Regions from separate parts of the Streptomyces ortus genome, predicted to be linked through region 1. Evidence: riboswitches for the same ligand, from Rfam matches in the RefSeq annotation. Region 1 holds a riboswitch; each other region holds the start of a gene.
What was found. Region 1 has a riboswitch for cyclic di-AMP ahead of K3769_RS34195 (M23 family metallopeptidase). Riboswitches for the same ligand answer to the same signal wherever they lie in the genome.

Region 1 (7,119 bases):
GCCGCAACCGGACCCGCCACGACGCCGACTCGACCGGCCCCGCGAGAGCACCCGAGCGACCGGGCCGGGCGGGGCCGGGCCGGGCAGAACGGGGCCGCCGGCGGCTTCCGCACACCCGGACCGACCCGAGCCCCCCCACGCCCGCACCGGCCCAGGTTCCGCGCGGCCGGTAACCGCCCCTCCGGCCGCGGCGTACCCGGTCACGCAATAGGGTTGCCCGGTGGCGAGAGTGCGGTTGGGTGTGGCGGAGCGGCAGCAGGAGCTGCTGCGGGCCGCCATCGGGCAGATCGAGGAGCGGGGCGTGTCCGCGGTGCGGATCGCCGACGTGGCGAACGCGCTCGGTGTGAGCAACGCGCTGGTGCTCTATCACTTCTCCACGAAGGAGAAACTGGTCGCCGCCGCGTTCACGTACGCCGCCGGGGACGATCTCGCCCATCTGCGCAAGTTGCTCGGCCGCCGGACGACGGCCCTGCGGCGGCTGCGGGCCGCCGTGCGCTGGTACGCGCCGACCGGACAGGCCAAGGGCTGGCGGCTGTGGATCGAGGGCTGGGCGGTGTCGCTGCGCGAGCCCGTGCTGCGGGACGTCACCCGCGACCTGGACCGGCAGTGGAAGGCCGCGCTCATCGAGGTCATCGCCGAGGGCGTGGCGGCGGGTGAGTTCCGGTGCCCGGACCCGACCGCCAGCGCGCTGCGGCTGACCGCCCTGCTCGACGGGCTGGCCGTGCAGATGACGGCGTACCCGGGCGCGGTCTCCCGCGCCCGCACCCAGCAGTGGGTGGACGAGGCACTGGCCCGGGAACTGGGGCTCGACCACGCCGGGCCCCAGCCTGCCGGACCCCGGACTACCGGGCCCCGGCCTGCCGAGCCCCAGACTCCGGATGCCTGAGGCAACCATCTCGACGCCGCTCAGCCCTTCGGCCGTTCAACCTTTCACCCCACTCAGGCACCTGAGGCGCCTCAGGCCCTCAGGCCCCCCCCAGACCCCCAGGCCCTCAGGCCCTCAGACCCTCAGGCCACAGCTTCTATCCACGACTTGATGTCGTGGGGAGACAGGCTTCCCTTCGCCTCCACGCGGTCGCCCGAGGACTCCCCGCGCAGCCGTCGGCCGATCCACGGCACCAGGTACTCGCGTGCCCACTGGATGTTGTCCCGCCGCATCTCCATCGTCCCGCGCGGCGGCAGCACCGGCCAGGGCTGGTCCGGGTCGGCCGGCACCTCGAGGCCGAGCACCTGGCCGGCGCGCAGCGCCACCCGGGTGTGCCCCTCGGGCGAGAGATGGAGCCGGTCGCCGTCCCAGGCCCGCCGGTCCTGGATGGTCTTGAGGGACCACAGGTCGAGCACCGGACAGTTGTACCGGTCGGCAATGGCCCGCAGATGCAGGTTGTACGTGGCGATCTTGCCGCGCATGTGCTTGAGAACGGGTACGTCACGGGTGTCGAAGCCGGTGGTCACGAGGACCGTGCCGACGGCCGACGTGAGGTCCGCGACCGCACGCTCGTACCGCTCCGCGACCTCGTCGGGATCGGTGCCCGGCCGGATGATGTCGTTGCCGCCCGCACAGAAGGAGACCAGGTCCGGCGCGAGCTCCCTGGCCCGCCGCAACTGGTGCTCGACGATCTGGTCGAGCAGCTTCCCGCGTACCGCGAGGTTGGTGTAGGTGAAGTCGCCCTCGGGCCGCCGGTCCGCGAGCAGTACCGCGAACCGGTCGGCCCAGCCGACGAACGCCCCGTCCGGGCCCGGGTCGCCGACGCCCTCGGTGAAGCTGTCCCCCACCGCCACGTACGACCCGATCACTGATCTGTTGTCGTCTTTCGAATCGTCTGCCACGTCGGCCCATGATTCACCTTGGGGTGTGACCTACGCGACCGTAGGCAGGGGTTGACGCCCGGTGAGATAAGCCACTCGTCAAGTGTTGGTCAACCCCGGAATAAGGGGCGCGTTCAACGGCGTCGGATCCGGTCAGAGGCGGCAGCTGATTTCGAGGCCGTCCTCCACGGGGAAGGTGACGCTGTGGTACGCGTTGGCCGTGTCGCGCACATGGTCGAGGTAGGGGCCGAGGTCGGGGAGGTCCACGTCGTCGGCGACCACCAGGGTGCCGGGCGCGATGTGCGGCTCAAGGAGCCGCAGGACGGGCAGGCAGAGGTCCTTCCAGCCGTCCAGGAACAGGAAGCCGACCGGCTGCGTCAGTGCGGCGAGCGTCTGGAGGGCATCCCCCTCCAGCACGGTGATCACGTCGTCGAGACCGGTGGCGGCAAAGGTGTCGCGGGCCGACGCCGCCTTGGTCCGGCTCATCTCCGTGGTGACGACCCGGCCGGTGCCGTTGTCGCGGACGGCGGCGGCCAGGTGAAGCGTGGAGATGCCGTACGAGGTGCCGAACTCGACGACGGTGGCCGGTTTCGTGGCGCGGACGAGGTTGTAGAGGAGTCTGCCGCCGTCGGCGGAGACCGGCATGTAGACGTCCTGCGCCGCGTCGGCGAGTTCCTGCGCGGTCAGCGCCCCCCGGTCGTGGGGCAGGTCGCCCCTCACAAGCGACACGGTCTCCTCGTCGCGGGCGGCGGCTTCGAACATGCGGGTCAGAGCGGCGGAGACACGTGGTTCCGCCAGGGTGTACGGAGGGGTGGGCACGGCATTGGCTCCTTCGGACGGTGCTGTTACGAGAGGTCGGGCCGGGTAGGTGGGTGCTGGTCGGGTCGTGGCGTGTGGACGCCTGCGGCCGTCAGGCCGTGTACGCGCCCGCGTCGATGTCCGCGAGCAGGGACGGCCCGGTGGGCTCCCAGGACAGAAGCCGCCTGCTCGCGTCGCTGGACGCGGTCATGGTGGAGGCGAAGAAGGAGCCGACGAAGCCGAAGTGGGGTCCGGCGTCCCGCGGGGCGACGGAGGCGACCGGCAGGCCGAGGCTGCGGCCGATCGCCTCGGCGATCGCCTTGGTGGTGACGGCCTCCTCGGCGACGGCGTGCAGGCGCGTCCCCGCGGGCGCCTTCTCCATGCCCAGGCGGACGAGCTGGGCCGCGTCGTCGCGGTGCACCGCCGACCAGGCGGCGGAGCCGTCGCCGACGTAACCGGAGACTCCCTTGTCGCGGGCCGCCTGGGTGAGGAAGTTGACGAACCCCCAGTCGCCGTGGCCGTGGACGCTCGGTGCGAACCTCGTGATCACGGTCCGCACGTCCCGGGCCACGTAGTCCAGGGCGAGGTTCTCGCTGCCGCCCCGGTTGGAGTCCGGGCCGACGGCCGGCGAGACGTCGTCCTCGGTGGCGGGCCGCCCTTCGACGAGGCCGGAGAAGGGCGCGGCGACCACGAACGGGCGGCCGGTCCCGCTGAGGACGCCACCGAGGGCCCGGATCGCGGCACGTTCGGAACGGTCGGACTCGGCGGGGTTGCCCCAGTCGTGCTTGTTGGCCAGGTGAATGACCGCGTCCGCCTGGTCGGCGCCTCGCCGCAGCGAGCCGAGATCGTCCAGGTCGCCGCGGACGACGCCGACCCCCTTGGCCGCGAGGGCCCGCTCGGCCCGGTCGGACCGGGCCAGGCCGATGACCTGATGGCCCGCGGAGACGAGTTCGTCGACCACGGCGGAGCCGATCCAGCCGGTCGCTCCGGTGACGAATGCACGCATGGACGTGACCTCCTTCGCCCCCGAAAGGGCAGATGAAAGTGCGGGGCAGATGACAGTGCGGGACAGGGCCGGGTACTCATTTCCGAGTCACCGTGCACCGTAAAGGTAACACATACGAGACACTGTGCCTCGTATAGAGTTGCGGCATGGTGGATGGAAGTGGCCGCGGACGGCCCCGCAGTGAGAGCGCACGGGCCGCCGTGCTGCACGCCGTCGACGACCTTCTGGTGGAAGTGGGATACGCGGCCCTGACCATGAAGGGCATCGCCGAGCGGGCGGGCGTGGGCCGGCAGACCGTGTACCGCTGGTGGTCGAACAAGGCGGAGGTCCTCTACGAGGCCAGCGCCATCGACGCCCGGGAGGAACTGTCCGTGCCCCGCAGCGGCGATCCCCGCAAGGACCTCAAGGCCTATCTCGACGCCCTGGTGGGCTTCCTGGCCCACTCCCACGCGGGCGCGGCCTACCGCGCCCTGATGGGGGAAGCCCAGCACGACGCGGAGGTCGCCGCGCTGCTGGCCTCCCGGGACATCCTCGGAGAGAGCGCCGCGGAGGTCGTGGAGGCGGTGCGGCAGCCGAGCGACACTCCCCTCTCGCTCGAACAGGCGACCGCGCTCCTGATCGGCCCGCCCTTCTTCCACCTCCTGACCGGGCGCAGCGCGGACGACCTCGACACCGAACAGCTCACAGAGCAGTTCGTACGCGCCCTGAACCCTCCCGGGACCTGAACCCTCCCGGGCCCGGACATGCCGAAGGCCGGACCCCGGGGATCACAGGGTCCGGCCTTCGGAGATCTACGTGGGTCGACGCCCGTGGGCGTCGGCCTGCGTCAGACGGAGACGCCCTTGGCGCGCAGGTACGCCAGCGGGTCCACGTCCGAGCCGTAGTCCGGGGTGGTGCGGATCTCGAAGTGCAGGTGCGGGCCGGTGACGTTGCCCGTGGCACCCGAGAGGCCGACCTGCTGTCCGCCCGTCACGGTCTGGCCGGCCGAGACGGAGAGGGAGGACAGGTGGGCGTACTGGGCGTAGTGGCCGTCGGCGAGCCGGATGACGACCTGGTTGCCGTACGCGCCGCCCCATCCGGCGGAGACGACCGTGCCGGCGCCGACGGACTTGAGCGCGGTGCCGGTGGGCACCACGAAGTCGACACCGGTGTGGTACCCGCTGGACCACATGCTGCCGGACATCTCGTACGAGGTGCCGATGGACGCCCCCGAGACCGGCAGCGAGAAGCCGGTGGCCGTCGAGGTGTCCGCGGCCTTGGACGCCGTGGTCGACTTCTTGGCGGCGGCCGGCTTCTCGGCCTTGGCGGAGCCGGAGTCGGAGCTCTGGGTGGCCGGCGCCTTGCCGCCGAGGGCGAGCTTGAGGCCCGGGTGGATGAGCGACGGGTCGCCGCCGATGGACGAGCGGTTGTCCGCGTACAGCTTCTTCCAGCCGCCGCTGACGTCCTGCGTGTCGGCGATCTTCGACAGGGAGTCGCCGGAACGCACGGCGTACGTCCTGGTCGCGACCTTCTTCGCGTCCGCCTTCGCGGCGGCCTGCTTGCCGGCGGTGGGAGCGGCAGCGGCGGACTTGTTCGCGACGGTCGAGACGTTCGCGGCGCTCGCCACGGAGTCGGCGGCGGTCTGCGGGGTCGCGGCGTGCGCTCCGGCGGCACCGAGCAGCGGGATGGCGAGGGCCGCGCCCCCGGTTCCGGCCACGGCTATGGAGCGCGAGAAACGCGGGGACTTGGGACGGCGGTGCTTACCCTTCGCGGGCATGACGAATTCCTCTCCGGCGCCTGCGAGGTGAGCTGTCGGGTGCGAGCTGGAGATGCCCGGCCGCGCTTTCGCGCGACTTAACCCCAAGCCGTTCCGGAGACCGGAACAGGCGTCTTACCTGTGGGTCCCCCGCTCCTGCCACATACGGGTGAGTGCGGTTTCCGGGCGGCGGCAGGATTGGGCGTCCGTCCGGATTGGAGGTGAACGTAAGCGACATGAAGAGGCGTAAACAAGCTTGAGGGTTTGGTGTGCGTCCCGTTTTCTTGATCCTCGATCAACACACCGGTCACCCAGGGTGAATACCGGCTGTCCCCATTCGATAAAACGCTGGAAACAAAGCGGACTTACGTGAGCATGGCGACAGCGGAACGTCACGGATATGACGCTGCTCACCCAGGACCTCCTCAGGAGCCTTCACTCCGGGGCGAGTTGGAATGAAGGCTCCATTACCGACAGAACAGTCAGATGCGACGCAGCCGGACAACCGCCGCATCGAGGTCGCCGCGCAATCCCGTCCGCAGCCCGTGGTGCAACAGCACCGCACCTCGGTGGACTTCGCCCGTTTCGGGGCATTCGTACTCCGCCGACGGATCCAGGCCCCGCAGCCTCAGCGGTGCGACCGGCTCGCCGTAGTGCTGGGCCTGGAGCCAGGCGAGGACGACGACCTCGCCGTCCCGGACGTACTGGACGGCACTCAGTCCGCCCTCCGGCGCCCGCAGCCGATGAAGCTCACCGCGCTGCACGACGGGCCTGATCTCCTTGTAGAGCTCCACCCAGGTCCGCGCCTCGGCCAGCTCCTCCTCGGTCCAGCGGGTGAGGTCGCCGCCGACGCCGAGCACCCCGGCCATCGCACTCACGAACCGGAAGCGCAGCGAGCTGACACGTCCGTTGAGCTGCGTGTTCGGGCTGTCGGTGACCCAGGCGGCCATGGCTCGCGCGGGATGCACCTGGCTGAAGCCGTGCTGGATGGCGAGCCGGTCGAGCGGGTCGGTGTTGTCCGAGGTCCACACCTGGTCCGTACGCGCCATGATGCCGAGGTCGATCCGGCCGCCGCCGCCCGAGCAGGACTCGAAGGCGACGGTCGGGTGGGCCGCCCGCAGCCGGTCCAACAGCTTGTACAGGGCGTGCACATGGTCCACCCACAGCCGCTGCGGGTACGCCTCGCCGGGCCAGCCCGCATCGGTGAAGGCGCGGTTGAAGTCCCACTTCACGTAGTCGATCGGCGCGCTGGAGAGCAGCGCGTCGAGCTGTTCCCACAGGTACTCCTGGACGTCCTCGCGGGCGAGGTTCAGCACGAGCTGATTGCGTAGTTCCGTCCGCTTCCGTCCCGACTGGAACTGCACCCAGTCCGGGTGTGCGCGGTACAGCTCGCTGTCCGGGTTGACCATCTCGGGCTCGACCCAGATGCCGAACCGCATCCCGAGCCCGTGCACGTAGTCGCCGAGCGGCTTGAGGCCCCCCGGGAAGCGGTCCCGGTTGACCGTCCAGTCACCGAGCCCCGCCCGGTCGCTGGTGCGGGCCCCGAACCAGCCGTCGTCGACCACGAAGAGTTCGACACCGGCCTCGGCGGCCCGGCGGGCGAGCGCCCGCTGCTGCTCCTCGGAGATGTCGAACTCCGTGGCCTCCCAGGAGTTGAAGAGCACGGGCCGGTCCCGCTCCGCGTCCGGGATCACGTACGCGCGCTGGTACGCGTGCCAGGCGCGGCTCGCCCCGCCGAAGCCGCCGTCGCTCCACAGCCCCGCGAAGACCGGCG
Region 2 (7,119 bases), 3.0 Mb from region 1:
CCGACCCCCGCGGGCGTCCGCGCCCAGGCGGTCCTGCGCGACGGCACCCTGGTGGACGACTTCCTGATCCAGGAGGGCCCCCGCACGGTCCACGTACTGAACGCCCCCTCCCCCGCGGCCACGGCCTCCCTCCCCATCGGCCGAGAGGTGGCCCAGAGAGCCCTAAAAACCCTGGCAGCGGCCTGACCACTGCAACCGCCGCGACCACTGCGACCACTGCGACCACTGCGAGAACGGACGCCGCGAGGGTCCGTGCCGGTACGTCGTGGTCCGCCGCGTAGCCCTTCCACACCATGCCTGCCCTGCCGGCATGGTTCCGTATGCCCGGGGGCGGCGGACCGCGGCGTACCGGCACGGCCCCGACCCACGACGGACGCCACGCCGCACGACGACCCACCACGCCGTAAAATCAACGCACTGTGTCTGATGCATCCCGAACCCCCCGCCCGAAAAGCGAACCCCGCTTCCCCGACGGCCCCCAGCCCGACCCGGCAGGCTCGCACTTCGAGCGACGGATCCGCAGCTTCCAGCCCCGCCGCAGCCGCGTCACCCAGGGCCAGGCGGACGCGCTGCAGCGGCTCTGGCCCAAGTGGGGCCTGGACATCGACGGGCAGCGAACCCTCGACCTCGCCGAACTCTTCGAGGCCGACATCCCCGTCGTCCTGGAGATCGGCTTCGGCATGGGGGAGGCAACCGCCGAGATGGCCGCCGCGGACCCGGACACCGGCATCCTCGCCGTCGACGTCCACACCCCCGGCCAGGGCAACCTGCTGAACCTCGCGGACCGCGCCGGCCTGTCCAACATCCGCGTGGCCAACGGCGACGCGATCATCCTGCTCCGCGAGATGCTGACCCCGGACTCCCTCGCCGGCCTGCGCGTCTACTTCCCGGACCCCTGGCCCAAGAAGCGCCACCACAAGCGGCGCCTGATCCAGCCGGAGTTCCTCACGCTGGCCGCGTCCCGCCTGCGCCCCGGCGCGCTGCTGCACTGCGCGACGGACTGGGAGCCGTACGCCGAGGTGATGCTGGAAGTTCTCTCCGCCCACCCGGATTTCGAGAACACCCGACCCACACTCCCCGACGCCGCCGGCGACCACGTCACCGGCTACGCGCCGCGCCCCGACTTCCGCCCGCTGACCCGTTTCGAGGCGCAGGGCCTGGACAAGGGCCACGTGGTGAACGATCTCCTGTTCCGCCGCGTACCGCATGGCACGAACAGCGGTCCGGACAGCCCGGGCACCTGAGCGGCGCCTCCCCACCCCGGGACGGGGCGCTCTCGCGGGCCGAGCCCCTCCCTCGTTAGGGTTTTTGTCATGGCCACCAGTCCCCCACCCCCGACACCCCCCGGCCTCCCCGCCGAGGCCGCCCGTCGGCACGCGCACTGGTGGCAGCGCACGTGGGTGCGCTACGCCGCGCTGACCACCCTGCTCGCCCTGTCGGGCCTGGTCATCCTGGCCCTCGTCCGCAAACAGACCGGCACCGAGGGCTTCCTGGTGGGCCTCGGCCTCGCCGTCTTCCCCGTCCCCCTGCTCGTCGCGGCGTTCCGCTGGCTGGACAGGGTCGATCCGGGCCCCTGGAGAAACCTGCTCTTCTCCTTCGCGTGGGGCGCCTGCGCGGCGGCGCTGATAGCCATCGTCGCGAACAGTTTCGCGACGCAGTGGATAGCGACGGCGACCGCGGACCCGTCCCACGCGGACACCCTCGGCGCGACGGTGATAGCGCCGGTCGTCGAGGAGTCGGCGAAGGCGGCGGCGGTCCTGCTCGTCTTCCTGTTCCGCAGACGGGACTTCACGGGGATAGTCGACGGCGTGGTGATAGCGGGCGTCACGGCGACCGGTTTCGCGTTCACCGAGAACATCCTCTACCTGGGCACGGCCTTCGGCACGGACCGGCTCAGCGGCGACACCGGCCTTTTCTCCGTCACCGCGGCGACCTTCTTCGTACGCGTGATCATGTCGCCGTTCGCGCACCCGCTGTTCACCGTGCTGACGGGCATCGGCTTCGGCATCGCGGCGCGCTCGGCGGACCGCCAGCAGGTGCGCCGCGTACTTCTGCCCCTCGTCGGGCTGCTGCTCGCGATGGGCATGCACGCGATGTGGAACGGCTCGTCGGCCTTCGGCGAGTACGGCTTCTTCGCGGTCTACGCGGCCTTCATGGTCCCGTCCTTCGGGCTGCTCACCTGGCTGGCCGTCTGGACGCGCCAGCGCGAACTGGGCACGGTCCGCACGGAGCTGCCCTCGTACGCCATGGCCGGGTGGCTGGCCGCACCCGAGCCGTTCGTCCTGGGCTCGATGAAGGCGCGCCGGCTGGCCCGGGAGTACGCGACGCATCACGGCGGTCGGGACGCGGGGCGGGCGGTGGCGGAGTACGAGGCGTACGCGACGTCGCTGGCGTTTCTGCGCCATCGGGGGCGCCGGGGCCGGGCAGGTGCCGACTTCGCCGTACGGGAGCGTGAGTTGCTGAACGAGCTGTGGGCGCGGCGGGAGCCGGCTCGCCCGGCGCTGGCGTACGCGGCGCGGGCGACGGCACCGGCTCCGGCGCCGTGGCCCGCGCCGGGGTACGGGTACCCGCCGCCGTACCCGGCGTACAACCCCTACAGGTCCTGACGCGCCGCAGCGCCGGTTTGCGCAGTTCCCCGCGCCCCTAGGTGCGTGAGGGACGGCCGGGATCACGACCGCAGGCCGCCGGGGGCTGAGCGCACAGTTCCCCGCGCCCCCAAAAGCCCCACGACACGCGCGTCGGCTCTTCCTCGTAGCGGCGTAGCGGAAGGCTTACGGGTTGAGGCCCTTGCCGCGCAGCCACGTCATCGGGTCGATCCCGCTGCCGCCGGCCGTGTGGACCTCCAGGTGGAGGTGCGCCCCGGTGACGTTGCCGGTGGCACCCACGCGCCCGATGACATCGCCCGTGCTGACCTTCTGCCCGACGCTGACGCCGATCGACGACTGGTGGGCGTACCAGAGCTCCGTACCGTCGTCGAGCGTGAGGACCGTGCGGTAGCCGTACGAACCGCTCCAGCCCGCCTCGGTGATCGTGCCGCTGTGAACGGCCTTGATCGGGGTACCCGTGGGAGCGGCGAAGTCCAGACCCGTGTGCTGACCGGAGGACCACAGCGAGCCGGACTGCCCGAAGGTGGAGGTGATCGTGTACGAGGAGGTGGGCAGTGTGAACTGCTTGGCGAGCGTGGCGAGGCGCGCGGCCTCGACCTTCGCCTCGGCCTCCTTCTCCTTCTTCGCCTTCGCGGCGGCGGCCTTGGCCTTCGCCGCGTCCTGCTCCTTGGCCGCGAGCGTGGCGGCCTTCTTCGCGGCGGCGGCCTCGGCGACGGCCTGGGCCTCGCGGTCGACCTGGTCCTGCTGGAGTTCGGCCTGGAGCATGATGCGCGAGCGCAGGGCCTCGCCGGCGTCGGCGTTGCCCTCCTCGGCGTCGGCCTCGGTGAGTCCCGCGGCGGTGAGCGCCTTGCTGGAACCCTCGGGGGCCGCGTCGTCGTCGGAGATCAGCGAGCCGACGTTCGGCAGGTCGGGGATCGAGATCGACACCGGCGGCTTGCCGGTCTGCGCGGAGGCCATGCCGCCCGCGCCGACGGCGGCGATGACACCGACGCCGAGAACGGTGGAGCTGCGGGCGAGTCCCCCGCCACGCTGCTTGGAGACGCGGTGCTTGCCCCGGACGGGAAGGACGGTCTCGGCGCTGGGGTTCCAGGGCTCGAAGGGCTCGTCGTCCCTGCGGGCGCCGAAGGCGAAGGTGTCGGGCTTCTTGCCGCCCGAGGTCTCTCCCGTCACCTCGTCCGGTATGAACGACGGTGTGGGGGCAGGCCTGTTGAACGCCACGTGGGCGCGCTCCTTTCCTTCCTTCTCGCCTACCGGGTTAGCTGACGGGTTCGGAGCAGGAAGGTCTCCTACGCGAGTCGACCGCGGTGTTCACCACCACGAAAGACACGCGATTCACCCCATGTAGGTGGTTCCCCGGTTCCCTTGCGGGATTCGGCGCGTGCGCACGGAGCCGTCTCTTGTGACGGCTGGGACACCGCGCTGCGTTATCGAACGTTAATAGACTCAGGCACCGGATTCCAAGCTGTTCCTGATGATCGTTACGGCTCCTGGCCTGGACTTAAACGTTCCGAGCGGGGTAAATCGGGCGAGTTGGTCGGCATTCACGGGCACCGATTTTGTTGATGGTGTGTCAGTTGTGATGCGCAGGGGCGTCGTTCGACTACTGCAGGTGATATAGGTCCGCAGAAGGTCCTGCCCGGAGTAGCTCCGGAAGCAGGTCCGGAAGCGAGTCAGGAAACAAGTCAGGAAGAGTCTCCCGACCCCCTCACGGCCGTCGCACGGCGAGCAGCGCCATGTCGTCCGTACCGCCGCCCCCGGTGTACCGCAGCACCTCGTCCACCAGCGCGGCGAGCAGCGCGTCGGGCCCGGCGAACTCCCGCCCCGACAGCCGCGTCACCGGGTCGAAGAAGACCCCCCGCCCGTCCCGGGCCTCGGACAGTCCGTCCGTGTAGAAGAGCAGCGTGGACCCGGCCGGGAAGTCCTCCTCCTGCGCGCGGTCGGGCCACGCGCCCAGGTCGCCCATCCCGAGCGGCAGCGCGGGTTCCGCAGCGGCGAGCGTGCGTACGGTTCCGTCGCAGCGCAGCAGGAGCGGCCCGGGATGGCCGCGGTTGACGAGTCGTACGCGCTGGGCGCCGTGTGGGATCTCGGCGAGCACGGCGGTGATGAAGCCCTCGAAGACCTCGACGCTGTCGCGCCGCACGCCCTCGCGCATCAGCGACCGCTCCAGCCGCTGGGCGACCGCCTCCAGGGTGCTCTCCTGTTCGGCGGCCTCCCGGAAGGCTCCGATGACGACGGCCACGGCGGCGACCGCGCCCATGCCCTTCCCCCGCACATCGCCCACGACGAGCCGTACGCCGTGCGGGGTGTCCTGCACGGCGTAGAGGTCGCCGCCGATGAGCGCGTCGGTCTGCGCCGCCACGTACCGGACCGCGAGGTCGAGGCCGCCGGTCCGCGCGGCCGGTTCGGGCAGTAGGGCCCGTTGGGCGGCCTCGGCGATCTCGTGGGCGGAGGCCAGCCGGGCGTTGCCCAGGCTCACGAGCCGGTTGATGACGACGGCGAGGCAGGCCACGACGGCCACGGTCGCGATCTCGGTGATCCCGCTCGCGTCGAGGGTGAACCGCAGGCTGACGAGGACCATGGCCGCCGTGCCCGCGACACCCGTCCAGACGGTGGCGCCCAGCGACAGCAGCGGGGCCGCGATGAGTGAGGCGGCCGAGAGGAAGGGCGCGGCGGTGAAGTACTGCGGGGTGAGTGCGTCGTACAGGATTCCGGCGACGATCAGCAGCGCCGGCAGCGCGCGGACGACCGCGCGGGTACGGGGGTACGGGCCGGCCTGCTTGTCCGGCCGCGGCCCGGCGGAGCCCGGCGACCGCTGCTCGACCGCTCGACGCCCGATCACGTGTCTCCTGCCCTCGACCACCTCGCTCCGTACAGCGTTCCGGGACGGGCGGGGAGTGGCGAGCGGACGGGGACCGGGAGGGTGAGCACCAGGTCTCCGTGCCGTCGTGCCGTCCTGCCGTGGAAACACCTGAGGCCGGAATCCAATGGATTCCGGCCTCAGGTGTTCAGTAGCGGGGACAGGATTTGAACCTGCGACCTCTGGGTTATGAGCCCAGCGAGCTACCGAGCTGCTCCACCCCGCGTCGTTGAGACCACTGTACGCCATTCGCGGGACTCGGCGCACACGGGTAAATGTCAGCCCCGGTTCTGGTGCCGGTCCAGGTGCCGGTTGGGCGCCTTGGCCGCGCTCTCGTGGTCCGGGAGTACGACGACGTCGGCGCCCTCAGCCGTGAGCAGGCCGTTCCCGTCGGCGGCGGCCACGAAGGTGTCGGGCTCGCGCCAGGCGGTGACGACCCGGCGCACGCCCGCGTCGAGGATCAGCCGGGCGCAGGGCGCGGGCCGCGAGGCACGGTGGGCGCAGGGCTCCAGGCTGCTGTAGACCGTGGCGTCCGGCAGCCGGGGGTCGTCCGGCGCGATCTTGGCCAGCGCGGCCTCCTCGGCGTGCGCGACGGGGTCGGACTCGCGGGAGTACCCGCGGGCCAGCTCCGTGCCGTCGGCCGCGACGACGACCGCGCCGACGCTGAAGGCGGTCCGCGAGGGCGGACACTCGGCGGCCAGTTCGCAGGCGAGCGCCAGCCACCGGTGGTCGGCGGCGGAGGGTACGGGTCCGGTGCCGGGCGCGGTGGGCACGTACCGCATGAGCACCACGTCTCCCACGGGCCGGGTCTCGACGAGCCGCAGCCGGCTGCGCGGCCCGCCCGGGTACGGGCCGTCCCCGAACAGCTTCGGCGCGTGCGGCTGCCCCACCACGAGCGGTGCGAGCGCGAGCTGCAGTTCGTCGGCGAGACCCTGCTGGAGGAGCTGGGTGTGGACCCGGCCGCCGCCTTCGACCATGAGCCGCCGTACGCCGCGGACGTCGTGGAGGTGGGTGAGCACGGCCCGCCAGTCCAGCCCGGCCCCCACGGACACGACGTCGACGCCGAGCCCTCGCAGAGCCTCCACCGCCGTCACGGCGCCGTCGTCCGTCGTATAGACGACCTTCTCGCCGCCGGTGGACCAGAAGTTGGCGGTGGGGTCGAGGTCGCCGGTGCCGCTGACGGTGACCTTGAGCGGGTAGGCGGGCCTCCCCGCGGCGACCCGGGCGGCGCGGCGCTCGGCGGAGTTCACGAGGAGCCGCGGGTTGTCGGCGCGCAGGGTGCCCGCGCCGACCAGGATGGCGTCGGAGTCGGCCCGTACCTCGTCGACCCGGTCGAAGTCGGCGGGGCCGGAGAGCAGCAGCCGTTCGGGGCCGGTGTCGTCCAGGCGGCCGTCGAGGGAGACGGCGGCGGACAACAGGACGTAGGGGTGGGGCATGGACGCGCTCTCTTTCGCGGGGCGGGGTGGGACGCGGGCGGGGCGGGACCTGGGCTTCGGCTCGGCTCGGCTTGGCTCGCTGCATACGGCTGCGGCTCGCGGCTTGGTTCAAGTTTGAAACAAACTTACACTGGAGGCATGACGACCCGCTGGCTCGCCCCCGAGGAGCAGCGCGCCTGGCGCGCCTACATCGCCGCCTCCCACCTCCTGGAGGACGCGA
Region 3 (7,119 bases), 4.5 Mb from region 1:
ATCGGGGCCCGGTGCCACCGACTTGGCGCGGTGGGGTGACCGATGGACGCGTTGTGGGGGAGCGGCACGCGCGACGGTGCTATGGGCTCGGCCCTGAGCCCGCCGAGGGCCCGGGGTCCGGGCCGGTGCGAGGCGGCGTACGGGCGTCCGGTTAGGGTCCGGGCTCATGGACGTACTCATTCATGTCTTCGTCGCCCTGCACATCATCGGCATCGCCTCCCTGCTGGGCGGGTTCCTCACCCAGATGAAGGCCATGGGCGACGGCACGGCCCGCTTCACCCCCGCCATGCTGCACGGCGCGCTGACCATGCTGGTCACCGGCGCGGTCCTCGTCGGCCTCAACCAGGCCGACGACCAGACCGTCAACAACGTCAAGATCGGCGTGAAGCTGGCCCTGCTGGTCGTGATCCTCGGCCTCGTCTACGTCAAACGGGACGACGAGAAGGTGGAGAAGGGCTTGTTCGCCCTGGTGGGCGGGCTGACCACGGTGAACATCTTCATCGCGGTGCTCTGGACCTGAGGACGGGGACGGGGTACCGCACATGCGTGCCGTACCCCGTCCGCGTACCCCGTCCCGATCCAGGCGGGCCCCCTGCCCCGGCGGGCCCCCTGCCCCGGCGGGCCCCCTGCCCCGGCGGGCCCCCTGCCCCGGCGGGCCCCCTGCCCCGGCGGGCCCCCAGGCCCGGCTAGCCCGGCCGCACCACGCTGTGGATCGGCATGTAGTAGATCGACTCCTCGCGGACGTACGCGCCCGGCTTCGGGGCGTGGATCATCATGCCGTCGCCGATGTAGATGCCGACGTGACTGATGTCGTCGTAGAAGAAGACCAGGTCACCGGGCTGGGCACTGTCCACGGAGACCGTCGTGCCGGTGTCCACCTGGTCCCACGTGGTGCGTGGCAGGGTCACACCGGCCGCCTTCCAGGCGGCCTGGGTCAGACCGGAGCAGTCGTACGAACCGGGACCGCTGGCGCCCCAGACGTACGGCTTGCCGATCTGGGCGCGGGCGAAGGCGAGCGCCTTGGCCGCCTTGGTGGAGGAGGCGGAGTCCGAGCCCGGCACACTCCCCGTGCCCGTGCCCGTGCCCGTGCCGGCACCGGTACCGGCTCCCGTGCCCTGTGTCGCTGCCTCCTGGCGCCGGCGCTCCGCGTCGGCCGCCTGCTGCCGCGCCAGCTCGTCCGCCTTGCGCCGGGCCTCTTCCTGCTTCTTCCGTTCGATCGCGGCGAGGCGGGCCTTCTCCTCGGCGGTCAGCTTCGAGAGGAGTTCGCGCGCGTCGGCGAGCTTGCGCTGGACGTCGGCCTTGGACGTCTTCAGCGTGCTCTGCGTCGTGGTGAGCGTCTCCAGGCCCTCGGACGCCTCCTGCCGCTTCTTCGACGTGGTGGTCCGCTGGGTGACGTACTCGTCGACGGCCTGCTTCTGCCGGGCGGTCAGCCGGTTCATCAGCTGGGTCTGGTCGAAATAGTCCTGCGGGTTGTCCGCGAGGAGGAGAGAGGCCGAGTCGGGGGCGGAGGCTCCGGTGCGGTACTGCGCCGCGGCGAACGATCCGAGCGCCTCACGCGCGCTGTTGAGCTTCTCCGTACGCTGCGCCACGTCGTCGAGGAGCGTGGCGACGCGCTTGCGCTGCTTGGTGGTCTTCTCCTTGGCGGCGTTGTACTTCTCGGTGGCCGTACCCGCCTGCTGGTAGAGGTCGTCGATCTTCTTCTGGACTTCCTCCGTGCTCGGCCTGGGCTCCGCGGCCGGCGAGGCCTCCGCCGTCTGGGAGAGCAGGGCCACCGAGGTCAGGGCCGCGGTGGCGAGGGCCGGCGTCCGCAGGCCCAGGGAACTGGGGGGCCGCGACTTGCGGTGTGGCGCCACGAGGGCGTCTCCTTCCGTCATCCGCCTACCGAGTTAGCTGTCGGGTTCGGGCGAGTGCTTCGGAAGGTTTGCCCTACGGTCCGTGTCCCGCGAGGGAGTTCGGACCGATTCACCCCAGGATTCGGTTGGGTCCCCGGTTCCGCAGGCCACGAGGGCATGCCGGATTCGGCGGAGTCCGCTCGGCCCGGCGTTGTTCGCCGGTGCGGGTCGAGCGGCCTACGCGAAAGTTAGCCAATACGTGTGGCACCTGTGAAGTTTGATGTGCGATATGCCCGATACATTTTCGTGACCTGGCCCACGGGTGTCGTCCGCCGACGTCAAATGGTCGCGATCTGCTCCGAGTTGTCCCTGGGGCGTGGGGCGGTAAGAGGTAGGGGGGAGGGCGGGTCCTCGCAAGAGTTGTACGTAGGTCACCCGCACGCGGTTCATGTGCGGGGCGAAGGTCACTGCATTGAGGAAGCCGTCGAGGAAGTCATAGAGGAAGTCACTGCACTGGGGAGTGGTCACCGTATGTACTGACGCGCTTCTCGTCGGTGAAGGTCTACCCATGGCCGTGCGGCCGGGATTCCGCCGAGTTTCCGGGGTGGCGGCCGGGTGTCAGTGGGGGCGCCTAGACTCGGAGAGCGATGAGCAGCCTCTTTGATGACAGCTTCCTGGCGGACCTCAGGCCCTCGCAGGCCGATGAGGAAGAGCCCCCGCCGCCGCCCGACGACGAGGAGCCGGACCGTGGTCCGGACGACCTGTTCGGCGGGCACTTCGACGTGCCGCCGAGCAGCGGGGGGTACTACCGCGACGGCGCCCCCCGGCCGCTCGTGGACCCGGCCACGCTCCTGCACGGGCTGAACGAGAACCAGCGCGCGGCGGTGGTCCACCACGGCTCACCCCTGCTCATCGTGGCCGGCGCCGGCTCCGGCAAGACCCGTGTGCTCACCCACCGCATCGCGCACCTGCTGGGTGAGCGCGGGGTGCACCCCGGCCAGATCCTCGCGATCACCTTCACGAACAAGGCCGCGGGCGAGATGAAGGAGCGCGTCGAGCAGCTCGTGGGCCCGCGGGCGAACGCGATGTGGGTGATGACCTTCCACAGCGCCTGCGTGCGGATCCTGCGAAGGGAGAGCAAGAAGCTCGGTTTCACGTCGTCCTTCTCGATCTACGACGCCGCCGACAGCAAGCGGCTCATGGCCCTGGTCTGCCGTGACCTGGATCTCGACCCCAAGCGCTTCCCGCCGAAGTCCTTCAGCGCCAAGATCTCGAACCTGAAGAACGAGCTGATCGACGAGGAGGACTTCGCCGCCCAGGCCTCCGACGGTTTCGAGAAGACCGCCGCCCAGGCCTACGCGATGTACCAGTCGCGGCTGCGCGAGGCGAACGCGCTGGACTTCGACGACCTGATCATGACGACGGTCAACCTCCTGCGCGCCTTCCCGGACGTCGCCGAGCACTACCGCCGCCGCTTCCGCCACGTCCTCGTCGACGAGTACCAGGACACGAACCACGCGCAGTACTCCCTCGTCCGGGAGCTCGTCGGCAGCGTCACGGACCCTGTCGCGCACCCCGAGGACGTACCGCCTTCGGAGGGCGACCTCCCGCCGGCCGAGCTGTGCGTCGTCGGTGACGCCGACCAGTCGATCTACGCCTTCCGCGGCGCGACCATCCGCAACATCCTCCAGTTCGAGGAGGACTACCCGAACGCGACGACGATCCTGCTGGAGCAGAACTACCGCTCCACACAGACGATCCTCACCGCCGCCAACGCGGTCATCGAGCGCAACGAATCGCGCCGCCCGAAGAACCTGTGGACGAACGCGGGCGCGGGCGCGCGCATCACGGGCTATGTCGCCGACACCGAGCACGACGAGGCGCAGTTCGTCGCCGAGGAGATAGACCGTCTCACCGACGCGGGCGACGCGAAGGCCGGCGACGTCGCCGTCTTCTACCGTACGAACGCCCAGTCCCGTGTCTTCGAAGAGATCTTCATCCGGGTCGGCCTGCCCTACAAGGTCGTCGGCGGCGTCCGCTTCTACGAGCGCAAGGAGGTCCGGGACGTCCTCGCGTACCTGCGGGTGCTCGCGAACCCCGAGGACTCCGTACCGCTGCGCCGCATCCTGAACGTGCCCAAGCGCGGCATCGGCGACCGCGCCGAGGCGATGATCGACGCGCTCTCCCAGCGCGAGAAGATCAGCTTCCCGCAGGCGCTGCGCCGCGTCGACGAGGCGTACGGCATGGCGGCCCGCTCGACGAACGCGGTCAAGCGGTTCAACACGCTGATGGAGGACCTCCGCACGATCGTCGAGTCCGGCGCGGGCCCGGCGACCGTCGTGGAGGCGATCCTCGAACGCACCGGTTATCTCGCGGAGCTGCAGGCGTCCACCGACCCCCAGGACGAGACCCGCATCGAGAACCTCCAGGAACTCGCCTCCGTGGCGCTGGAGTTCGAGCAGGAGGCTGCCGGCGCCGAGGGCGCGGGCACAGGTGCAAACGAGGGCGGGGGCGAAGGTGAGGGCGGAGCCGAGGGCGGTACGCCGACCGGGCTCGCCGCCTTCCTGGAGCGGGTGGCCCTGGTCGCCGACTCGGACCAGATCCCGGACGAGGACGAGGACGGTTCCGGAGTCATCACCCTCATGACCCTGCACACCGCCAAGGGCCTCGAATTCCCGGTCGTCTTCCTGACCGGCATGGAGGACGGCGTGTTCCCGCACATGCGCGCCCTCGGCCAGACCAAGGAGCTGGAGGAGGAGCGACGGCTCGCGTACGTGGGCATCACTCGCGCGCGCGAGCGGCTCTATCTGACGCGGGCGTCGATGCGCAGCGCCTGGGGCCAGCCCTCGTACAACCCGCCCTCCCGCTTCCTTGAGGAGATCCCGGAGGCGCATCTGGACTGGAAGCGCACGGGTTCCATGGGAGCGGTGGCCTCCGGTCCGGTCGGCGGTGTGGCGGCCTCCCTGTCCTCCTCCCGCTCACGCTCGGCGGCCTCGGGCGCGTCCGGCTTCGCGACGCGGCGCGGCTCCTCGGAGAAGCCGGTGGTGTCGCTGGCGGTCGGGGACCGGGTCACCCACGACCAGTTCGGCCTCGGCACGGTGGTCGGGGTCAAGGGCATGGGAGCGAACTCGGAAGCCACGGTCGACTTCGGCGGGGAGAAGCCCAAGCGCCTGCTGCTGCGGTACGCGCCGGTGGAGAAGCTGTAGGCGGCGGGACCGGACCCGCGTGCGGGGCCGCGCACCGGGCGGCGGCTTCCGCCGGCCCGGGGCTACCGCCGGTCTGGGGCTACCGCCGGTCTGGGACTACCGCGCGCAGGCGCGCACGGCGTCTAGGTGGGGTCGATGCCGTGGCTGCGCAGCCACGGCAGAGGGTCGATCGCCGAACCGCCGCCGGGGCGCACCTCGAAGTGCAGGTGCGGGCCGGTGGAGTTGCCGGAGTTGCCGGAGTACGCGATCGGGTCGCCGGCCTTCACGACCGTCCCCGAGGCGACCTTGTACGTGGAGAGGTGGCAGTACCAGGTCTCCGTGCCGTCCTTGGCCGTTACGATGATCATGTTTCCGTAGGCGCTGTTCCACTGCGTACGGACGGTTCCGTCGGTCGCGGCCATCACCGTCGTGCCGTACGAGACCGGGAAGTCGATACCGGTGTGCACGGACATCCAGTTGATACCGGCCTGGCCGTAGTAGGCGCTGAGTCCGTGCCGCGAGACCGGCAGTGCGAACTTCGGCCGCAGCCGCTCCTTGCGGGCCGCCTCGGCCGCCGCCTTCTGCTTCTCGGCGGCCTGCTCGGCCTTCAAGTCGATACGTTCCTGCGTGCGGCTCGCCCGGTCCGCGAAGTCGTCCGCGTCCGCGGAGAGGCTTTCGAGCTGGGCGTCCAGCTTGTTGTTCGCGACCGACGGCTTCACGTCGGTCGTATCGGGCGCGGCGGCCGTCGTCTGGACGTCGTCTCCGCCCTCACCCCCGGTCACCGAGGCGGCGGCGATACCGGCGACACCCATCACACACGCCGACGGCACGGCGATCGTCAGCAGCGCGGAGCGCTTGGGCGGCGGACGGCGGCGCGACCGGGAAGCGGAACGGCCCGCCGCGCGGGATCCGGCCCGGGAGCCCGGGGGGGCGGCGGGGGCGATCTCCTCGACGCCGTCGAGCAGTTCGGGCTCGTCGTCGTCGGCGTGGTCGTGACCGCGATCGTATGCGTGGCTACGGGCGTGAGCGCCGGTGTCCTCGTCGGAGAGGGCGTCGGTGTCGCTGTGGCCGGAGTGTTTGAACTCGCTCCGCGCGGTTACCTGTTCCTCGGACGGCACCTGCTCGAATGTGGCGGTGGCCTGCTGGTGGAACGACTCCCGCTGGTCGTAGGACTCGGGCTGGGGCTGCTCGCCGCCGTCAGAGTTCCACGCGGTGGCGTCGTACGTACCCGTCTCGAAGGTGGGGGCCGTCCACTGCTGGGTGGGGTCGGCCTGTTCGGCCTGGTGCCAGGCGTTCGCGTCCCACTGCCCGGTGCCGTCGGGGCCGGTGCCCTGCGTCGGGATCTCACCGAGCTGCTGGTAACCGGAATCCGGCCAGACACCGCTCGTGTCGTAACTGCCGGTCTCGTAGGCGGCGGCATGGTGCTGGGCCGCGTACGGGTCGTAGTTCAGCGTGTGATGACTGCCGGTGGAATCAGCCCAGTTACCGCCGTGAGGCGTCCCGGTCGTGGTGCCGTACGAACCCGTTCCGGCCCCACCGCCTTCGGTTCCGCTTCCGTTGCCGGGCAGATCGCCGAAGAGGGGATCGGTGTCGAACGTGGTCGTCGCGTAGGCGCCCGTCATGTCGTAACCACCTGTCGTTCCGTACGAGCCGGTGGCGGCCGGGTCAAAACCGGTCGTTTCGAAGCCGGTGGCGGGATATCCGTCGTACGGGGTGAAGTCGCCGTACTGGGCCCCTTGGCGGCCGTGGGACGCGTGATGCGCCGAGGCGGCTTCGGGAGCCGGAGCCGGGGGAGTTACGGTCCCCGACGGGTGACGGTCGTTCACCAACTTCTCTTTCGCCTCGACAACAGGGGCTGGCAGAGCAGTGCGGCGACTGTACCCGGCGGTATGAGGGCGCGACAATCTTCGGCAGGTTTCCTCCTCTCAGGAAAGGGGCATTCGGCCGCCTTTCGGCGGAGGATGGGCAGAGCTTTGGCCTTGCGTTCGATGAACGTTCGAAGAAAAAACGTCTCTGAAGGCGAACTCGGCTTCCGCTTGGTGCGCTTGCCCTCGCTTCCCGCCGCGCCCCGTTGCCCCGGTTCGGGGTCGATCGCCCTCACG
Region 4 (7,119 bases), 4.6 Mb from region 1:
GCTGGCCTCCCGCGCGCGTACGGCCGGCCTCGACGCCCCGCTGCCCCAGGGCGAGGGCATCGGCTACGAACTCCTGGCCCTGGCCGTCCGGGCCGAGGAATCGGGCGTGGACCCGGAAGCGGCCCTCAGAGCAGCAGCCCGCACGTACCGGGACGCCATACGGGCATCGGAGTCCTGAGAGCGCCCCAAAGGGGCGCGGGGAACTGCGCGGCCAGCCCCGACCGGCCCGCACTCTCATCACCGGCCTCCCCCAGGGGGCTACCGCGGCCGAGGCCGCCGCAGCAACCACGCCCCCGGCCCCACCCCCCGCTCGCGGCCCACTCCCGTGCAGGGGAGTTCGTCGAAGAACACCCGCCCCGGCTCCGCCCCGAGCCCGGGAAGCACGGAGGAGATCCCCGCCACCAACCCCGGCGGCCCCGCCAGATACACATCGTGGCGCGCCCAGTTCGCCCGGTTCCCCAGAGCCGTCAGCAGCCGCTCCGTGGCCTGGGCCTTCGGGCGCCCCGGCGCGGGTGTCAGCACGGTGACGTCCAGCCAGGGCAGCCGCGTGCGCAACCCGTCGAGCACGGCCCGGTCATAGAGGTACGCGACCTCGCGGGCCACCACGAACAGCCGCGCCTCGTCGTACGCGCAGGGCGCCCGCCCCAACTGCTCGAGCAGCGCCTTCACCGGCGCCCACCCGGTACCCGCCGCGATGAAGGTGAGGGGCCGCTCCACGGGCGCACGGAGGGTGAGCCGGCCACCCGGCGCGCCCAGCCGCAGCACATCGCCCCGCCGCGTGCGCCGGACCAGTTCGGGCGACAGCGCGCCGCCCGCGACGAGGCTGATGTGCAGATCGAGGGTGCCGTCGCCGCGGGGCGCGTTGCCGACGGAGTACGGCCGCCAGACACCCGGCACCCTGGGGCTGCCGACGCTCACGTACTGGCCCGGCAGATGGGGGAGAGGCCGGTCCGGACGGAGCGTCAGCACGGCGAGATCGCCCTCGCGCCCGGTGCACCCGGGCAGTCCGGTGCGGCCGACGACCTCGGCGTCCCACCAGGACGGCTGCCCCTGGCTCTCCGACTCGCCCGCGCCTTCCAGCATGACGTCCGTGATCAGCGCGTACGCCTCGGTCCAGGCCTTCGCCACCTCATCGCTCCAGGCGGACCCGGACACGGCGGCGAACGCGGCGATCAGACTGTCGCCCACGGCCGTGTAGTGCTCGGGGCGCGCCAGGTACTTCCGGTGGTCCCGCCCCAGAACCCGCAGGTACTCGTGGAGTCCCGGCTCTTCCAGGCGGGCGACGACGAGCGCCAGAGCGGTGAACAGACGGTCCCGCTGGCGTTCCTTGTCCGCCGGGGAGTCCAGCGGGAACAGGGCGCGGACATCGGGGTGGTGCCAGAACAGATGCGAGTAGAAGTACTTGAGCGCGAACTCGGCCCGCCTTTCGACGACCGCGAAACTGGTCCGGAGTATTTCGGGGTCCACGCCCGTGAATGTAGGTAGCCGGAGAGCCGGACAGTCAAGGGGGAGGACATTTCAGGACAGCCTGGGGTGAAGCACGTAAGGAAGCCGTATTCGCGGGCGACAGGCGAAGGCGACCGGGGCGGGCCGGAGTGCCCGGCGGTCCGCGGAATGAGGCTGATAGGACGCCGGAAGCGCGCCGAAAGGGCGCCGGGCGGGCGCCGGGAAAGCTCGCGCCGCCCCTCCCGATACCGTCGCGGAGTGACCGAAACGCCTGCACAGCCGCCCGTACAGCCGCCTGCCCAGCCGCCCGCGCCGACCCCGGGGCAGCCCGTCCCCGAACTCTTCAGCTGGGAGTTCGCCACCGATCCCTACCCGGCGTACGCCTGGCTCCGCGAGCACGCTCCCGTGCACCGGACGAAACTGCCCAGCGGGGTGGAGGCCTGGCTCGTCACCCGTTACGCGGACGCCAAGCAGGCCCTCGCCGACGGCCGGCTCAGCAAGAACCCCGCCCATCACGACGAGCCCGCGCACGCGAAGGGCAAGACCGGCATCCCGGGCGAGCGCAAGGCCGAGCTGATGACGCATCTGCTCAACATCGACCCGCCGGACCACACCCGGCTGCGGCGGCTCGTCAGCAAGGCGTTCACGCCCCGGCGGGTGGCCGAATTCGGCTCCCGGGTGCAGGAGTTGACCGACCAGCTGATCGACGAGTTCGCCGGGAAGGGGGAGGCGGACCTCATCCACGACTTCGCCTTCCCGCTCCCCATCTACGCCATCTGCGATCTCCTCGGTGTCCCGCGCGAGGACCAGGACGACTTCCGTGACTGGGCCGGGATGATGATCCGGCACGGGGGCGGCCCCAGGGGCGGCGTCGCCCGGTCGGTCAAGAAGATGCGCGGCTACCTCGCCGAGCTGATCCACCGCAAGCGCCAGGAACTGACGGACGTGCCCGCCCCGGGCGAGGACCTGATCTCCGGTCTCATCCGGGCCTCCGACCACGGCGAGCACCTCAGCGAGAACGAGGCCGCGGCGATGGCCTTCATCCTCCTGTTCGCCGGTTTCGAGACGACCGTGAACCTCATCGGGAACGGCACCTACGCCCTGCTCACCCACCCCGGAGAGCGGCGGCGGCTGCAGGACTCCCTGGCGGCCGGCCGCACGGACCTGCTCGCGACCGGCGTCGAGGAACTGCTCCGCTACGACGGGCCCGTGGAGCTGGCCACCTGGCGGTTCGCGACCGAACCGCTCAGCGTCGGCGGGCAGGACATCGCCGCCGGTGACCCCGTCCTCGTCGTGCTCGCGGCGGCCGACCGCGATCCCGAGCGGTTCCAGCATCCGGACACGCTCGACCTCTCCCGCCGTGACAACCAACACCTCGGTTACGGGCACGGCATCCACTACTGCCTCGGCGCGCCCCTCGCCCGGCTGGAGGGGCAGACGGCACTGGCGACGCTGCTGACCCGGCTGCCCGACCTGCAACTCGCGGGAGATTCGGCTGATTTGAGGTGGCGCGGCGGGCTCATCATGCGGGGGTTGCGCACGCTTCCGGTGGAGTTCACCCCGGTCGCGACGTCTTGACCGAAGTAGTGGCGGACGCGTCGCGGTCGTAGCACCGAAGCCGACGGAAGGTGAGACTCCGTCAACTCTGTGATCTTCACGTTATCTACGCTGCATCGACTTGTGACAAGAGTTCGAGTGCCGCTACCTTCACCCATCAATGCGGCAGGCCCGCCCGTCGCAGCAGCCACGAGCACGGCTTTCGCGCTGTGCGCCGTGCGCATTCCTTGCTGTCACGCGAAAGGCAATCGCATGCTCTCCGGGAACGGCCGTCATCGTCGCCCCCGCCAGGCTCCGGCGCTCCTCGTCGCCGCCGGCGTGGCCGGATCGGCCATCGCGATCCCCCTGCTCGGCGCGAGCGGCGCGAGTGCCGCCAGCGGTACGACCTGGGACGCGGTCGCCGAGTGCGAGAGCGGTGGCTCCTGGAGCGCCGACACCGGCAACGGGCTCTACGGCGGCCTCCAGATGAGCCAGGAGACCTGGGAGCAGAACGGCGGCCTCGACTACGCGCCGAGCGCCGACCAGGCCAGCCGTTCGCAGCAGATAGCCGTCGCCGAGAAGATCCTCGCGGCCCAGGGGACGAGCGCCTGGGTGACCTGTGGTCTCGTCGCCGGCCTGACGCAGGACTCCGACTCCGCCGACGTCGACACCGGCCTCGCCGAGGACTCCGCGAGCCCGTCGGCCGACGCGGACGCGGCCAAGGGGAGCGAGAGCGCGAAGTCCGACTTGTCCCAGGACGGCGATTCGAAGGCCGACGACAAGTCCGCCTCGGAGTCGCAGGGCTCGGACAGTTCGTCCGCGGGCGGCAAGGCGAAGGGTGACGACTCGGACAAGTCGTACCAGAACGACGAGGCTTCGGACGACACGGCCGCGGACAGTTCCGGCCGTCACCGGGGCGGCAGTGCCGAAGAGGTCGACATGGCGCCCCGCGCCGACGACTACGCCGGCCGGCACGCCTCGCGCAGCGACAGCACCTCGCGCGTCCTCGCCGACGAGGGCTCGTACGCGGTCCGTTCCGGGGACAGTCTGTCCAGCATCGCCGACTCCCTTGGCGTCGACGGCGGATGGAGCGAGCTCTACGCCGAGAACAAGGACAGCATCGGCGCCGACCCGGACTTCATCATCCCCGGTCAGCGCCTCGCGGTCGACGGCTGAGCGGCGCCGAGCAAGTAGTGATCAAGGCGCCGAATCGGGCGAAAAGCAGCGGTAGTTCGCGCTGAATGTCCGATTTGGCGAATTGAGACATGGATCTCAACACCCCTGATCGTCTTTGAAATTCGGCGCGGCCCGTGTCTACGGTCGTGACCGCTCGCCATTGGTGAGCCCCGACGGTCGCACGCCGAATCCTGCCAACGGCCGTACGGGAACAGTCGTCGCGTAAAGCGCCGTAGGCAGGAGCGGGGGACCCAGGTAAGTGCCGGACCCGGTCGACATGGCCGGGCACGGCTTGGGGTTAAGCCGCGTGACAGCAGTGTCACGCGGCCGGGCAACTCACTCGGCCCGAACCCGACAGCTCACCTCGCAGGCGTCGGTGAGGGGATCTACTTCATGCTGCTTTCGAACAAGGGCAAGCACCGTCGCCCGTCCAAGGCCACCCGCATCGCCACGCTCGCCGGTGTCACCACCGCCGCCGTCGCCGTCCCGCTGATGGGCGCCACGGGAGCCTCCGCCGCCACCACCTCCGAGTGGGACACCGTCGCCCAGTGCGAGTCCGGCGGCAACTGGTCGATCAACACCGGCAACGGCTACTACGGCGGCCTGCAGTTCTCGGCCTCCACCTGGGCCGCGTACGGCGGCAGCTCGTACGCCTCCACCGCCGACCAGGCGTCCAAGTCCCAGCAGATAGCCGTTGCCGAGAAGGTTCTCGCGAGCCAGGGCAAGGGTGCCTGGCCGAGCTGTGGCGTGGGCCTCTCCGGCGCCTCGACCGGTGGCTCCAGCGCCCCGTCGGGCTCCGACAGCTCCAACCAGAGCACCTCGCAGCCGCAGCAGCAGCAGAACTCGCAGTCCTCCGAGGAGCGCGCCTCGCGTTCGCAGGAGCGTCCGGCGGCGAAGAAGACCGTCGAGACCCCGACCGGCAAGAAGGTCAAGAAGGGCGACGGCGAGTACAAGGTCGTCAAGGGCGACACCCTGAGCGAGATCGCCGACAAGAAGAACGTCAAGGGCGGCTGGGCGAAGCTCTACAAGCTGAACGACGACATCGTCGACGACGCCGACTTCATCTTCCCCGGTCAGCAGCTGCACCTCAGCTGACAGCGGTCGCGCGACGGCTGTACGGCGGCTGCGCGGCGGCGCATCCGGTCGGGGCACTGGCCGCTCGGCCCCGACCGGACGTCCGGCCCGCATCCGGATCGCGACTGAACCACAGCGCTCTCACGTCCGTGTCCTTCATAGTGGAGGCCTCGTGAGGGTCACCCCCGTCCCCCACGGGCTCCCCGCTCCGGTGCGTGTTCCCCCGTACGCACCGGAGCGGGTTTTTTTGTGTCTGCTCTCTCTGCCTGTTCTGGTTGCCTGTTCTCGCTGGCTGTTCTTTCCGGCTGTTCTTTCTGCCCGTGTCTTTGTTCCGTTCGGAAACAATTTCCTCTCGGTTTCTGTCCAGGGGGCGGTCGAGGGCTGGCCGATCCCCGGCAGCCGGTTAGGCTCATCCCGCGGGGCCACCACGGCCTGCGCGCAACCGGGCCTCCGGCCCGGCACAGCTTGTGTCACATCCCAGAAGGAGATGCTCGTGCCGTCCATCGACGTCGTCGTAGCCCGGGAAATCCTGGACTCCCGAGGCAACCCCACGGTCGAGGTCGAGGTCGGCCTCGACGACGGCAGCACGGGTCGTGCCGCCGTCCCGTCCGGTGCCTCCACCGGTGCCTTCGAAGCAGTCGAGCTCCGTGACGGAGACCCCAACCGCTACCTCGGCAAGGGTGTCGAGAAGGCCGTCCTCGCCGTCATCGAGCAGATCGGCCCGGAGCTCGTCGGCTACGACGCCACCGAGCAGCGCCTCATCGACCAGGCGATGATCGACCTGGACGCCACCGACAACAAGGGCTCGCTCGGCGCCAACGCCATCCTCGGCGTCTCCCTCGCCGTCGCGCACGCCGCCTCCGAGGCCAGCGACCTGCCGCTCTTCCGCTACCTGGGCGGACCGAACGCGCACCTGCTGCCCGTCCCGATGATGAACATCCTGAACGGCGGGTCGCACGCCGACTCGAACGTCGACATCCAGGAGTTCATGATCGCCCCGATCGGCGCGGAGTCCTTCTCCGAGGCCGTGCGCTGGGGCGCCGAGGTCTACCACACCCTCAAGAAGGTCCTGAAGAGCCGCGGTCTGTCCACCGGCCTCGGCGACGAGGGCGGCTTCGCCCCGAACCTCGGCTCCAACCGCGAGGCCCTCGACCTCATCGTCGAAGCCATCAAGGAAGCCGGCTACACCCCCGGTGAGCAGGTCGCGCTCGCGCTCGACGTCGCCGCGTCCGAGTTCTACAAGGACGGCAAGTACGAGTTCGAGGGCAAGTCCCGCTCGGCCGCCGAGATGACCGAGTACTACGAGGAGCTCGTCTCCGCGTACCCGCTGGTCTCCATCGAGGACCCGCTGTACGAGGACGACTGGGCCGGCTGGAACGTCATCACCGAGAAGCTGGGCTCCAAGGTCCAGATCGTCGGCGACGACCTCTTCGTCACCAACCCCGAGCGCCTCGCCCGCGGCATCGAGGAGGGCTCCGCCAACGCCCTGCTGGTCAAGGTCAACCAGATCGGTTCGCTGACCGAGACCCTGGACGCCGTCGAGATGGCCCAGCGCAACGGCTTCAAGTGCATGATGTCCCACCGCTCCGGCGAGACCGAGGACGTCACCATCGCCGACCTCGCGGTCGCCGTGAACTGCGGCCAGATCAAGACCGGCGCCCCGGCCCGCTCGGACCGCGTCGCCAAGTACAACCAGCTGCTGCGCATCGAGGAGATCCTCGACGACGCCGCGGTGTACGCCGGCCGCTCGGCCTTCCCCCGCTTCAAGGGCTGACGCCCTCGTAGGCAGCGTCGTACGTACGTCCCCGTACGCGGTCCCGTACCGTGTGCGGGGACGTACGTACGTATCGGGGAGGCGGGACAGATGGCTGTGAAGGACCGTGACCG

Region 2: another riboswitch for cyclic di-AMP. It lies ahead of K3769_RS21370 (M23 family metallopeptidase); the one in region 1 lies ahead of K3769_RS34195 (M23 family metallopeptidase).
Region 3: another riboswitch for cyclic di-AMP. It lies ahead of K3769_RS14570 (C40 family peptidase); the one in region 1 lies ahead of K3769_RS34195 (M23 family metallopeptidase).
Region 4: another riboswitch for cyclic di-AMP. It lies ahead of K3769_RS14105 (LysM peptidoglycan-binding domain-containing protein); the one in region 1 lies ahead of K3769_RS34195 (M23 family metallopeptidase).

Annotation. Positions count from the first base shown of each region.
Region 1 is NZ_JAIFZO010000002.1:7,091,035-7,098,153, reverse strand. It holds gene K3769_RS34220 (TetR/AcrR family transcriptional regulator) at 221-886, shown strand; gene K3769_RS34215 (SGNH/GDSL hydrolase family protein) at 1,009-1,794, opposite strand; gene K3769_RS34210 (O-methyltransferase) at 1,960-2,625, opposite strand; gene K3769_RS34205 (SDR family oxidoreductase) at 2,717-3,610, opposite strand; gene K3769_RS34200 (TetR/AcrR family transcriptional regulator) at 3,757-4,335, shown strand; gene K3769_RS34195 (M23 family metallopeptidase) at 4,437-5,366, opposite strand; cyclic di-AMP (ydaO/yuaA leader) riboswitch at 5,369-5,533, opposite strand; gene K3769_RS34190 (alpha-galactosidase) at 5,828-7,119, opposite strand, start outside.
Region 2 is NZ_JAIFZO010000002.1:4,103,627-4,110,745, forward strand. It holds gene lhgO (L-2-hydroxyglutarate oxidase) at 1-186, shown strand, start outside; gene trmB (tRNA (guanosine(46)-N7)-methyltransferase TrmB) at 420-1,244, shown strand; gene K3769_RS21365 (PrsW family intramembrane metalloprotease) at 1,314-2,606, shown strand; gene K3769_RS21370 (M23 family metallopeptidase) at 2,772-3,824, opposite strand; cyclic di-AMP (ydaO/yuaA leader) riboswitch at 3,836-3,993, opposite strand; gene K3769_RS21375 (PP2C family protein-serine/threonine phosphatase) at 4,312-5,445, opposite strand; tRNA gene K3769_RS21380 (tRNA-Met) at 5,616-5,689, opposite strand; gene K3769_RS21385 (dihydrofolate reductase family protein) at 5,742-6,899, opposite strand; gene K3769_RS21390 (MarR family winged helix-turn-helix transcriptional regulator) at 7,038-7,119, shown strand, end outside.
Region 3 is NZ_JAIFZO010000002.1:2,563,993-2,571,111, forward strand. It holds gene K3769_RS14565 (hypothetical protein) at 167-520, shown strand; gene K3769_RS14570 (C40 family peptidase) at 687-1,853, opposite strand; cyclic di-AMP (ydaO/yuaA leader) riboswitch at 1,861-2,034, opposite strand; gene pcrA (DNA helicase PcrA) at 2,480-5,038, shown strand; gene K3769_RS14580 (M23 family metallopeptidase) at 5,161-6,843, opposite strand.
Region 4 is NZ_JAIFZO010000002.1:2,451,720-2,458,838, forward strand. It holds gene K3769_RS14085 (nucleoside triphosphate pyrophosphohydrolase) at 1-178, shown strand, start outside; gene K3769_RS14090 (globin domain-containing protein) at 259-1,467, opposite strand; gene K3769_RS14095 (cytochrome P450 family protein) at 1,705-3,024, shown strand; gene K3769_RS14100 (LysM peptidoglycan-binding domain-containing protein) at 3,256-4,158, shown strand; cyclic di-AMP (ydaO/yuaA leader) riboswitch at 4,377-4,546, shown strand; gene K3769_RS14105 (LysM peptidoglycan-binding domain-containing protein) at 4,552-5,253, shown strand; gene eno (phosphopyruvate hydratase) at 5,720-7,006, shown strand; gene K3769_RS14115 (FtsB family cell division protein) at 7,097-7,119, shown strand, end outside.